Regions from separate parts of the Planococcus shenhongbingii genome, predicted to be linked through region 3. Evidence: riboswitches for the same ligand, from Rfam matches in the RefSeq annotation. Region 3 holds a riboswitch; each other region holds the start of a gene.

Region 1 (4,094 bases), 1.5 Mb from region 3:
CTTGAACGCTGATATCAGCTGAAACGGTGCCGAATTTTTTGAAGTTTTCTTGGAATTCCTGAGAAAGTTCTTTTGCTTTCTTGTCGTAAGCTTCTTTGTCTGCCCATGCATTGCGTGGATTCAAGATTTCAGAAGGCACGCCAGTTATTTGTTTTGGAATTTGCAGACCAAAGATTTCTTCTTTATCAGTTTCGATATCATGAAGTTCGCCTTTGATTGCAGCACGCACCATTGTGCGTGTGTATGACAATTTCATACGGCTGCCGACTCCGTACTCGCCGCCAGTCCAGCCCGTATTTACAAGGAATACATCAACACCATGCTCGTCGATTTTTTGTCCAAGCATTTCAGCGTACACAGTCGCATGCAAAGGAAGGAAAGGTGATCCGAAGCAAGTTGAGAATGTCGCTTCAGGAGAAGTAACCCCGCGCTCTGTTCCAGCCAGTTTAGATGTGTAGCCGCTTAAGAAATGATACATTGCTTGTTCTTTCGTCAATTTGCTGATTGGAGGCAACACGCCGAAAGCATCAGCTGTCAAAAATACGATTGTTTTTGGGTGCCCTGCTACCGAAGGATCCACAATATTATCAATTGCCTGGATCGGGTAAGCGGCACGTGTATTTTCAGTCAATGATCCATCGTGATAATCCGGGATGCGTGTATCGTCGTCAACGACAACGTTTTCTAAAACAGCACCGAAACGGATGGCGTCATAGATTTGGGGTTCGTGCTCACGTGTAAGATTGATTGTTTTTGCGTAGCAGCCGCCTTCAATATTGAAGACGCCGTTATCCGACCAGCCGTGCTCGTCGTCACCGATCAATTTACGGTCTTCATCAGCAGATAAAGTTGTTTTTCCTGTTCCGGATAAACCGAAGAATAATGCTACGTCGCCCTCATGGCCTACGTTAGCTGAACAGTGCATCGGAAGAATGCCTTTTTCAGGCAAGATGTGGTTCATGATGGAGAAGATAGATTTTTTCATTTCGCCGGCGTATTCAGTGCCGCCGATCAGAATGATTTTTTTCTCCATAGAAACGATGATAAATGTTTCAGAATCAGTGCCGTCCACTGCAGGATCTGCTTGGAATGTCGGGGCGTAGACAACGGTAAATTCCGCTTCATGCGCCGCCAGTTCTTCTGCAGTCGGGCGGATGAACAATTGGTGGGCGAACAGATTATGCCAAGCGTATTCATTGATCGTCTGGATAGCCAAACGAGACTCTGGGTCTGCTCCTGCAAAGCCTTTGAAAACATATAATGCATCTTGTTGTTTCAAGTGCTCAATTACTTTGTTATATAAGTTTTCAAAAACATCAGAAGAAATCGGACGGTTGACAGCGCCCCAATCAATTTTATCTTTTGAAATCTCTTCTTCTACTATATACTTGTCTTTAGGTGAGCGGCCTGTGTATTTGCCTGTTTCAGCTTTTACTGCGCCTTCTCGAGTCAATACGGCTTCCCCACGTGATGTTGCTGCTTCCACTAATTGCGGAACTGAAAGCTGGACGTGCACATTTTGGCCATTTAAAAGATCCTTTAAGTTGTTTGCGAAGTTCACTGGATTCATTTATATGTACCTTCCTTTTCGGTTATTCCCATGGTGATGGGGAGGATGTATATTCGAACATTAGTATAACACATTGAGCCCATTAGTCTATACTAATAACTGATTGTAATGAAAAAAATACATTTAAGGATCTTGATTCGCCTATTATCACCTATTAATGATTTAATATGGACAGATTGATTGAAAAACGTTGACATAACATTATACTTTCCGTATGATGAAAAATTGAACGGATACTCTTATTCCGAGCTGGTGGAGGGGACAGGCCCTATGAAACCCGGCAACCTGCTGCAAATTGCAGAGAAGGTGCCAAACCTGAAGCAAGGAACTCAACCTTGGACGATAAGAGTGAAAGGTGCTTATGATGATTTCTCCTTTCCACATGCAAATGATGGATGGGATTTTTTTATGAAATTGCCCTTAATCCTCGTGTACAAAGGCCACAACGGCTTGAAGTTCAATCCTTACGGAACGGACTTGACATGGGAAACGAGTACCGTATCAATTTCGAGAGCAATCTCGCAGGATATAAGGAGGAAACACATTTTGAAAAACCGTCGATTATTCACATCAGAATCAGTAACAGAAGGACATCCGGATAAAATCTGTGACCAGATTTCAGATGCAATCCTGGATGCCATTTTAGCAGAAGATCCCAATGCGCGTGTTGCATGCGAAACCACTGTAACTACAGGGTTAGTGCTTGTTGCAGGGGAAATCACGACTTCTACTTACGTTGATATCCCGAAAGTTGTACGTGAAACAGTACGGGAAATCGGTTATACACGTGCTAAATATGGCTTTGACTCAGAAACAAGTGCAATTCTGACATCTATCGATGAGCAATCACCGGACATCGCTGCTGGAGTAAACGTAGCGCTTGAATCGCGTGAAGGCCAAATGACTGATAAAGAATTAGACGATATTGGAGCAGGAGACCAAGGTCTGATGTTCGGATTCGCGTGCAACGAAACGGAAGAATTAATGCCTCTACCAATCTCACTAGCTCATAAATTGGCACGCCGATTGGCTCAAGTGCGCAAAGAAGAAATACTTCCATATTTGCGTCCCGATGGCAAAACACAAGTTACCATCGAATACGATGAAAACAATAAACCGCTTCGCGTGGACACCATCGTTATTTCCACACAGCATCACCCGGAAGTGACACTTGAACAAATACAGCGCAACATCAAAGAATATGTCATCAATGAAGTTGTCCCTCAACATTTGATGGATGATGAAACAAAATACTTCATTAACCCGACTGGCCGTTTTGTAATTGGTGGTCCACAAGGAGATGCGGGCCTTACAGGGCGCAAAATCATTGTTGACACTTACGGCGGCTTTGCACGCCATGGCGGCGGCGCATTCTCAGGAAAAGACGCGACGAAAGTGGACCGTTCAGCGGCTTATGCAGCTCGTTATGTAGCGAAAAACATTGTGGCAGCAGGCTTGGCAGATCGTTGCGAAGTGCAATTGGCTTACGCAATCGGCGTAGCTCATCCAGTATCAATCGCTTTTGATACATTTGGAACGGGCAAAGTCGACGAAGAAACTTTGGACGATCTAGTCCGTGCAAACTTCGATTTGCGCCCGGCTGGAATCATCAAAATGTTGGATCTTCGACGCCCGATCTACAAACAAACAGCAGCATATGGACATTTTGGACGCACCGATATCGACCTTCCATGGGAACGTACAGATAAAGTGGAAGTTCTTAGAGAACAATCAGGCATCTTTAATGGACAAGCTTAAAAACAACAAAAAGACGATCAGGCAAAAATGCCTGATCGTCTTTTTATTGTTATTTTTCTTGCTCGATATAGGTTTTTTGCAATGATTTATAGTAAGCACCTTTTTCCGCATACTCCCGGACGATGCGTTCCATATCTTGCTTATCATCATCCCGGAGTTCACGGACCACTTTCGCTGGACGCCCAAGCGCCAGCATTCCGGGCGGAATGACTTTGCCGGGCGGAACGAGGCTTCCAGCTCCGATGAATGCGCCTTCTCCAACTTCAGCGCCGTCTAATATGATGGATCCCATGCCAATCAGTGCGCCTTTTCGGATAATGCAGCTATGGAGTGTCACTTGATGGCCAATCGTGACATTGTCTTCAAGAATCAATGTTTTCCCTGGACTCTGGTGAAGCATGCATAAATCCTGGATATTGGTTTTGTTTCCGATGATAGTCGGAGAGACGTCACCGCGTATGACGGTATTGAACCAGACGGATGATTCAGCACCAATTGTCACATCACCGGTAATTGTTGTATGGTCCGCGATGAATACGGATGGATGAATGGATGGGTGCTTGCCGTTGAATGGGTAAATCATGGAAAACCTCCGTTAAAAAAGATAAGATATCTATAATCGTAACAAATTTACTGCAAAGGTCAAATCTGTTGGTTGGATAAAAGATGAAGAAAGGAGTGCAGCAGATGTGGAAATGGGAAGCGAAAGGACAAGCAAAGGCAGTTATAGTGCTCGTGCACAGCGCGTATGAACACCATATTCGCT
Region 2 (4,094 bases), 1.9 Mb from region 3:
TTTCCAGGAGAATCCGGATGCCTACCTCGAAAAGCACAAGCAGCGCTGGCATTCGAACTCCAAAAAGAAGGATTCCGATTAACGGATGTGCTGGAGATCGTCGATCTGCCAGAAGCGACGTATCATTACCACCGCCAGCGATTTGGGTTGGAAGATCCGGATCTGGAATGGAAAACGTTGATTCTGGCGCTCTTCGAAAAACACGACGGCCGTTACGGGTATCGCAGGATCTCTCTGGAATTAAAGGCGCAAGGGTACGTCATCAACCACAAGAAAGTCCAGCGCATCATGGGCGAATTGAACCTCACTTGCGTAAAGTTCATTCGGAAATCGCGCTATCGTTCCTATAAGGGGCAAGTAGGCACCATCGCCAAAAACCGGTTGAACCGCCGGTTCCACACCACGCATGCCTTGCAAAAAATCGTGACGGACGTGACGGAATTCAAATGTGCAGGAGAAGAAAAGCTGTATTTGAGTCCGCTGATGGATCTCTACAACGGGGAAATCATTGGCGTGAGTATGGCGAAACGCCCAACCCTCGACTTCGTCATGGAATCGTTACGGAATGCCCTGCCAGTCATCGGAGAACAAGCCAGGTATCGGACCACCATCCATTCCGATCAAGGTTGGCATTACCAGCACCGATACTGGGCGAAGACATTGAAAGAGAACCGGATTTTCCAAAGCATGTCCCGAAAGGCGACGTGTGCCGACAACGCGGCCATGGAGAACTTCTTCGGCCTGCTTAAACAAGAGATGTATTACGGAGAAGAATTGGTCCCCTTCGAAGAACTGAAACTGAAAATTGAACGGTACGTCCATTACTACAACCATGAACGCATCAAGCAAAAATTGGCCGGCATGAGCCCGGTGAACTACCGAATTCATGCCAGCCAATTAGCTGCATAACTGAAACTCTAACTTTAAGGGGTCACTACCAGTGCTTTTTTAAGCACTTCTCCTCCCTACTGATCGAGTAATTTTTAATTGTTTGCCGTTACTGGCACTCGCGCATATTGCTTTCCAGGATGAGCAGGCGATAAATGAGCGCCTTCTCCAAATAAAGCATCACGCAAAGAATTTCCTTCGTATTCTTTTTGCACAAGTCCCCGCTCTTGAAGAATCGGCACAACGAGTTCAATGAAATCTTCAAAAGTTCCAGGGGTGATGGCGTAAGCAATATTGAAGCCATCGATGCCTGTTTCATTTACCCATTTTTCAAGCGTATCGGCAACCTGCTCTGGAGATCCGACAGTGAATGGCCCAAGTCCACCAATGCCGACATATTCTTTAATGTCATTGACCGTCGGTTTTCTGCCAGGCAGGATTTTGGTGAAGTTTTCCAAAGCGGACTGGATGGCATCATTTTCAATGTATTCAAGCGGCTGGTCTGGTGCATAGCCGGACAAATCAATGCCAGTCCACCCTCCGAACAAGGCAAGAGCCCCTTCATGGCTGATATGCTTCTTATAGTCATTGTATTTTTCGATTGCCTCTTCTTCAGTTTTGCCGACAATAGGTGTCAGCAAAGCAAGAATCTTCACATCGTCCTTCTTCCGCCCGGAACTCTCAACTTCCGCATGTATTTTATCTACCGTTTTTTTGGCCAGTTCAACATTCGGTGGGCCAATGAAGACACATTCAGCATGTTTTCCGGCAAAAGCCACACCTTTTTTAGAAGCGCCTGCCTGGTAAAGGACAGGTGTCCGCTGTCTGGAAGGTTCCGTTAAATGGGCACCGGGCACTTTATAGTATTTCCCTTCATGCTGGATATCATGCACTTTTTCAGGATCTGTATAAATGCCATTTACTTTATCCAGCAGCACGGCATCTTCTTCCCAACTGGATTCCCATAATTTATAGCACACTTCCAAATACTCCTCGGCAATGTCATACCGCTCGTCATGCTTGATCTGGTCGTCTAACCCGATATTGACAGCCGCGCTCTTGAGATAAGAAGTCACAATGTTCCAGCCGATGCGGCCTTTAGTTAAATGATCCAGCGTAGAAATCCGGCGGGCAAAAGTGTATGGATGTTCATGAGTAACGGAAGCAGTAACACCGAACCCCAAATGTTTCGTGACTGCCGACATAAGTGGCACGACCAGCAGCGGATCGTTGACAGGAGACTGCGCCCCTTGCCGGACGGCGGCATCTCTGGAGCCATTATAGACATCATATGTACCGAGGACATCCGCGATAAAGATGGCATCGAACTTTCCTTTTTCCAATAGCTTCGCCAATTCGATCCAATACTCGCTGTCTTTATATTTATGCGATTGATCTTCGGGGTGCGTCCAGAGCCCAGGTGATTGATGTCCAGCGCAGTTCATATCAAATGCATTTAAATAAATCCGTTTGTTTGTCATAAAAATCCGCTCCTTTGTGTGCACCGTTTTTGGTGTTTCAACTAACCTTTTTAACACAATGATTGATGTGAGGATTTACCATTGCCCTTTCTTTATATGTACTTGCCGTATTTAAATTTGAGGACAATGAACAAAATAAAAAACCTCCTTTTCTCGGCTAAAGAGAATAGAAGGTTGTATATGTACACAATCCCGCTCTTATCTCCCAAGAATAAAATTCTTGCTGGATTTAGCACCTTTCTGACAAATGTCAGAGGTTGCTGAAGCGTCAACGGGCCAGTCCCTCGGCTTCTCTGGATAAGATTATTAAATTAAAAATAATCATAATATTAAATCAATAGAAAGTCAACGTAATTTGTGAAAATTTTATTTATCCTATAAGTCTTATTATTTAACTTGGATTAATTGTATGAAGAAGAACTTTATTTTGATGGTAGCTCCATGAAATTCAGTTGCATTTCAAAAAACAACGGATGCTTTTTTTGATCCTTGATTACTGCCACCAGATAATGTCCTCTGCTTTCTAGCGTTCTTCTATCGTTCTCCCATCTATACATTCTATTTTCTTACAAAAATTTTCTTAGAAGTTATCGCGCATATGTTTAACTAATGGGCTAGATAGGGAAAGACACTAGAATAACGATAATAAAGAAAGAGGTTTGATAATATGCCAAGAATCGCAGTAGAACATCCGTTTACAGACATCCAGCTCGCATTAGGGAAAAGAGGATATCAGGCAGACATGCTTGACCAGAAAGCAAACGCAGCCAAATACGATGTCCTGGTCGTCCGCAATTCTGAAAGCTACGACCACCTTCGCTTCAAGGGCTCCTTAGTGGAAGTAAGCGGAAGCACGGTTAACGAAATTGTTGACGAAGTGGAAGAACGTTTGCAGCGCGCTGGGAAAATCCCAGGCCAGCCGGATGCAGCGAAAAGCGAATCAGGCAGCGGGTTTTTCGCTGGCCTCTTAAGCGGAGCAGCGATCGGCTCGGTAGTGGCCCTTCTTTTAGCACCGAAAAGCGGCAAAGAACTCCAAGTTACCGTCAAAGAAAAATTAGCGAGCAGCAATTCAAGCGGTGATGGAAGCGGAAAATTGAGCCAAGTAAAAGAAAAAGCAACAGATTTGGCCAACCAAGCGAAAGAAAAAGCAACCGAAGCCACGACTCAAGTGAAAGAGAAAGTTTCCAGCTCGTCTAAAGACCCGCAAGGCACTGAAACTTCAAGAGATTCTTCATCATTGAATTAAAATAACGAGGATAAAAAAAGCCGAAGAGCCCACTTTCCAGTGGGCTCTTCGGCTTTTTGCATATGATAGCTTGGCTGCTTGATTCTGCATCAAACAAAACTTTTATCAGAAGAAATCGTTCGGTTCCGTGGATGTTCCGAAAGGATAGAAGACACCAACTTCTTTACAACAGGTTGTTCCGAAGAAAAAATTTCATTTTTGTCTTGGCTGATTGCGATCAATCTGCCTTTTTCCATGACTGCTAAAGCATCCGAAATGGAATAGGCAGCTCTGATATCATGGGTGATAAAAAGATAAGAAAGGCCATAGGCCGATTTCAGATCATTTAATAAGCTCAGGATATTTGTTTGGTTCACCATATCGAGACTGCTGACGGATTCATCCAGGACCATCAATTTCGGCTTTAAAGCAATGGCTCTGGCAATATTGATCCGTTGCAATTGCCCTCCGCTGAACTGCCGGGGGTATTTTTTCATATC
Region 3 (4,094 bases):
TAAGTTTTGCTGCATGATGAGCGCGACTTTTTTGCCGGCCAACGGATTATCCGAGGCTTCTGCTTTCGCAGCGTCCGGCGTCTTTTCTTCACTGCCTTCGCCTTTTGGCTGGCAGGCAGCCAGAAATGCACTGATGATCAATAAAATGGTTAATAATAAGAGCGATTGTTTTTTCATTATTTTTCTCCTTTTTCTGCATAGGGGTTAAGAACTCCGGGAATGTTTTGGTAGTAATCAGGTCTGATGATTCCTTTTTCTGTGATAATTGCAGTAATAAAGCGGGATGGAGTCACATCAAAAGCAGGATTGAAGACTTTCGTGCCCAGAGGCGCTATCGGCTGACTGCCAAGATGAGTAATTTCTTCCGCTTTCCGTTCTTCAATTGGTATTTCTGCACCGCTGTCAATGGTGACGTCAAATGTTGATGCGGGTGCCGCTACATAAAATGGAATCCCATAAGCATCAGCGAGAATCGCCAAGTTGAGTGTTCCGATTTTATTGGCGGTATCGCCGTTCGCCGCGATGCGGTCCGCGCCCACGATAATGGCTTCGATGTCTTTCGCCCCAATAGTGTGGGCCGCCATGCTGTCGGTGATAAGCGTGACGTCCACTCCTGACTGCTGAAGCTCCCAGACGGTCAGCCGTGCACCTTGGAATACCGGGCGGGTCTCACATGCAAACACTTCAAATTTCCGGCCGCGTTCGCTTCCAAGGTGAAATGGCGCCAAGGCTGTTCCATATTTCGCAGTGGCAATCGATCCGGCATTGCAGATGGTCATCACCCGTTTATGCCCTTCCAAAAGCGCCAAGGCATATTCGCCGATCTGCCGGCAGGAAGCTTCATCTTCCTGGTGGATGCGCACCGCTTCTGCGATAAGCAGCACTTTTCCATTTTCTACAGATTCAGCTTTTTGAACGGCTTCAAGCAATCTATCGAGCGCCCACATTAAGTTGACGGCCGTCGGACGCGACTCTCCTAGATAAAGCGCATCTTTGCGCACATCATGCAGGAACGCTTCCACTGTTTCAGCATCGTGCCGCTGGGCTGCCAGTGCTAAGCCATAAGCGGCGGTGATGCCGATGGCCGGGGCGCCGCGAACTTTCAGCGTAAAGATGGCTTCATAGACATCTTCAATCGTCTCGAGTGTCAAATAGTCAATTTCATGCGGCAATTTCTGTTGATCTAAGATGACCAACTGCCCGTCTGTCCAGGCAATTGATAATGGAATGGTCATTGCTTCAGCTCCTCAAGCAGACCAGATACCGCACTGATTGTTGTTAACCCGGAACGTTTTAAAATCAGCGCTTCGCCGGTGTGCAAAGCTTGTTTCTTTAAACGAATGCGCAAGTTCTTATCTTCAATGCTGTCCAAATCTTTAACATGTGCCAGTCCGATTGTGCGTCGAATCAATTCACAGCCGGCAAAGCCAAGCGTGTCGCGGAATATCTTTTCCAATATGAACTCTTTATAGCCTGGTGTGTCTTTGTATGCTTCAATGCCTTCCCGGTCCCATAGTTCTGAAAAGCGGGTTGAGAAAACTTCCCATGTACGTTCGATATGATTCACAATCACTTGGCGTTCTTCGCCGCTCCGGGTGATTGACTGAACGATTAAGTTTGCCAGAAACAAGCCGACGTCAAAGCCAATAGGACCGTAAAAAGCAAATTCGGGATCGATGACTTTCGTTTCCGATTCACTGGCAAAAATACTGCCGGTATGAAGGTCCCCATGCAATAGCGCTTCCGCTTCCGTCAAAAAACTGAACTTCAGCTTTGCCGCTTCAAGTTTCAATGGACCGTTGTTCCAGATAGCTTCGACCGTGGCTTGAAGCTCCGGTTCGTAATCATTGGTGTCGTTATTGAAAAACGGGTCGGTGAAAATAAGGTCCTCTGTTATTTTGCACAGTTCCGGGTTGGAGTAGTCGGCCACCAACCGCTTTTTCTCAAACGGGTGCAGCGCAAAATCAGATGTATGGAACAGCGTGCGTCCCAAATATTCACCGATGTCTTCCGATAGTTTTGGATAAGCTGCCCCTTGGATCAGCCCTTCGCGTGCAATCGTCAGATGAGACAAGTCTTCCATTACGGTAATCGCCAGTTCCTCATCCATGGCATAAACGGCCGGTACCAGCCCCGGTGCAAATTCGCTATGCTTTTGAAGAGCGTTCGCTTCAATCGTTGCGCGTTTCAATGTCAGCGGCCAGCTTTCCCCGACAACTTTCGCATATGGCAATGCCTGTTTGATAATCAACCCTTTTCCACTTTTAGGATCTTTGATCTGGAATACATAATTCAAGTTCCCGTCTCCGATTTCGCGGCACACCAGTTCCGCTCCTTCAGGGAATGGGTATAGGCTCTGAGCCAGTGCAATGGCTTTTTCTTCGGTTAATGCTTCGTATTGTTTGGATGCTATTGTCATTATTCATCTACCTTTCCGGGTCAATATAAAAAGCCTCTTTCCGCAAGAAAGAGGCCTAGAATGATAGATTCCACGCCTCTTATCTTTCAGAAATGGTCATTTCTGATGGAATTAGCACCGTGCCTTGCGGAATTTGCATTCCGGCGCGAAAGCGCCCCTTCTCACGAAGGTATTACGGTCGGTTGCTGGGCGTCATAGGGCCAATTTCCCTCTGCCTGCTCTTGATAAGAGTACTATTTGAGTAACTATATGCTGTTTGAAAAGAATCCTATCACGGTTCAGAATTGACTGTCAATAACTTTTTTACAACAAATAATTTTGCGAATATTCATTGACAGAATGTTTCATACATGAAATAATCAAAACTAATTTCTTTATTAAAACAATTGAATACGCATTCTTATTCAGAGCAGGTGGAGGGACGAGCCCTATGATACCCGGCAACCGGTCCATTATTGGACACGGTGCTAATTCTTGCAGCCATTTAATGAGGCTGAGAAATAAGAAGTTGTTAAGCCTATTAACCTCTTCTTGTTTGAAGAGGTTTTTTATTTTGATTTTTAACAGGAGTGTGAATGCAATGAGCAGTTTAACAGCGACTTACCAGCTGTATGGCAAAGCGGGTTCATTCGGGAAAAAGGCAGAAGGAATCGCCCTGGGCCTGACGATCGGATCGTGGACCGACTTGCCATTATTGGAACAGCAGCAATTAAAACACCATAAAGGAAATGTCGTTTCGACAACGGAATTTGAAGATTCCCCGCATCCGTTAAAGCCGGATGAAATCAAGGCTGTGGTGAAGATTTCGTATCCAAGTGCCAACTTCTCAGCGGATTTCCCGGCAATATTAACCACCGTCTTCGGCAAATTGTCGCTGGATGGTGAAGTTAAGCTGCTTGATTTGGAGTTTGACGAAGAGCTGCTCTCGCATTTTCCGGGACCACGATTCGGCATCGACGGAATCCGGGGATTGCTTGGCGTTACCGGCCGGCCGCTTGTCATGAGCATCTTCAAAGGCGTCATCGGCCGCGACTTGGATTTCCTCGCTTCACAGCTTCGCCAGCAGGCGCTCGGCGGAGTGGATTTGGTAAAAGATGATGAGATTCTATTTGATAATCCGCTGACGCCTTTTGAGAAGCGGATCACGACAGGGAAAAACGTGCTGCAGCAGGTCTTTGAGGAAACTGGGCACCGGACGCTTTATGCGGTGAACTTGTCGGGGCGCACTTCCAGCTTGCGTGACAAGGCAAAAAAAGCACGCAAACTTGGAGCGGATGCCTTGCTGTTCAATGTCCATGCTTATGGTCTGGATGTGCTGCAGGAACTAGCAGAAGATCCGGATATCGGGCTGCCGCTCATGGCGCATCCAGCATTCAGCGGCGCTTTCACTTCTTCCAACTTTTATGGACTGGCCACTTCTCTGGCACTCGGAAAACTGGTCCGCTACGCAGGCGCCGACTTTTCTTTGTTCCCCTCCCCTTACGGCAGTGTTGCTCTTGAAAAAGCCCAGGCACGGGCACTCGGTGAGGAATTGGTGAAGGACAGTCCGTTGAAGCGAAGCTTCCCAGTGCCTTCTGCAGGCATCCATCCCGGACTTGTTCCGTTATTGATCAACGATTTCGGAATTGACAGTATCATCAATGCAGGAGGCGGCGTACATGGCCATCCGGACGGT

The links. A riboswitch is a leader RNA that binds a small molecule or an ion and turns the genes downstream of it on or off. The one in region 3 is predicted to bind S-adenosylmethionine.
Region 1: it holds a riboswitch for S-adenosylmethionine, as region 3 does, so the genes downstream of both, metK (methionine adenosyltransferase) here and mtnK (S-methyl-5-thioribose kinase) in region 3, are expected to answer to the same signal.
Region 2: it holds a riboswitch for S-adenosylmethionine, as region 3 does, so the genes downstream of both, QWY16_RS09760 (LLM class flavin-dependent oxidoreductase) here and mtnK (S-methyl-5-thioribose kinase) in region 3, are expected to answer to the same signal.

What each region holds. Positions count from the first base shown of each region.
Region 1 is NZ_CP129235.1:1,344,753-1,348,846, forward strand. Features, by position in the region: gene pckA (phosphoenolpyruvate carboxykinase (ATP)) at 1-1,570, opposite strand, end outside; SAM riboswitch class I at 1,807-1,919, shown strand; gene metK (methionine adenosyltransferase) at 2,117-3,328, shown strand; gene QWY16_RS06745 (gamma carbonic anhydrase) at 3,378-3,911, opposite strand; gene QWY16_RS06750 (alpha/beta fold hydrolase) at 4,016-4,094, shown strand, end outside.
Region 2 is NZ_CP129235.1:1,971,556-1,975,649, reverse strand. Features, by position in the region: gene QWY16_RS09770 (helix-turn-helix domain-containing protein) at 1-82, shown strand, start outside; partial or broken gene QWY16_RS09765 (IS3 family transposase) at 43-909, shown strand; gene QWY16_RS09760 (LLM class flavin-dependent oxidoreductase) at 984-2,369, opposite strand; SAM riboswitch class I at 2,565-2,673, opposite strand; gene QWY16_RS09755 (YkuS family protein) at 3,037-3,615, shown strand; gene nikE (nickel import ATP-binding protein NikE) at 3,705-4,094, opposite strand, start outside.
Region 3 is NZ_CP129235.1:3,843,399-3,847,492, forward strand. Features, by position in the region: gene QWY16_RS18665 (sugar ABC transporter substrate-binding protein) at 1-177, opposite strand, end outside; gene mtnA (S-methyl-5-thioribose-1-phosphate isomerase) at 177-1,235, opposite strand; gene mtnK (S-methyl-5-thioribose kinase) at 1,232-2,419, opposite strand; SAM riboswitch class I at 2,496-2,650, opposite strand; SAM riboswitch class I at 2,817-2,926, shown strand; gene mtnW (2,3-diketo-5-methylthiopentyl-1-phosphate enolase) at 3,000-4,094, shown strand, end outside.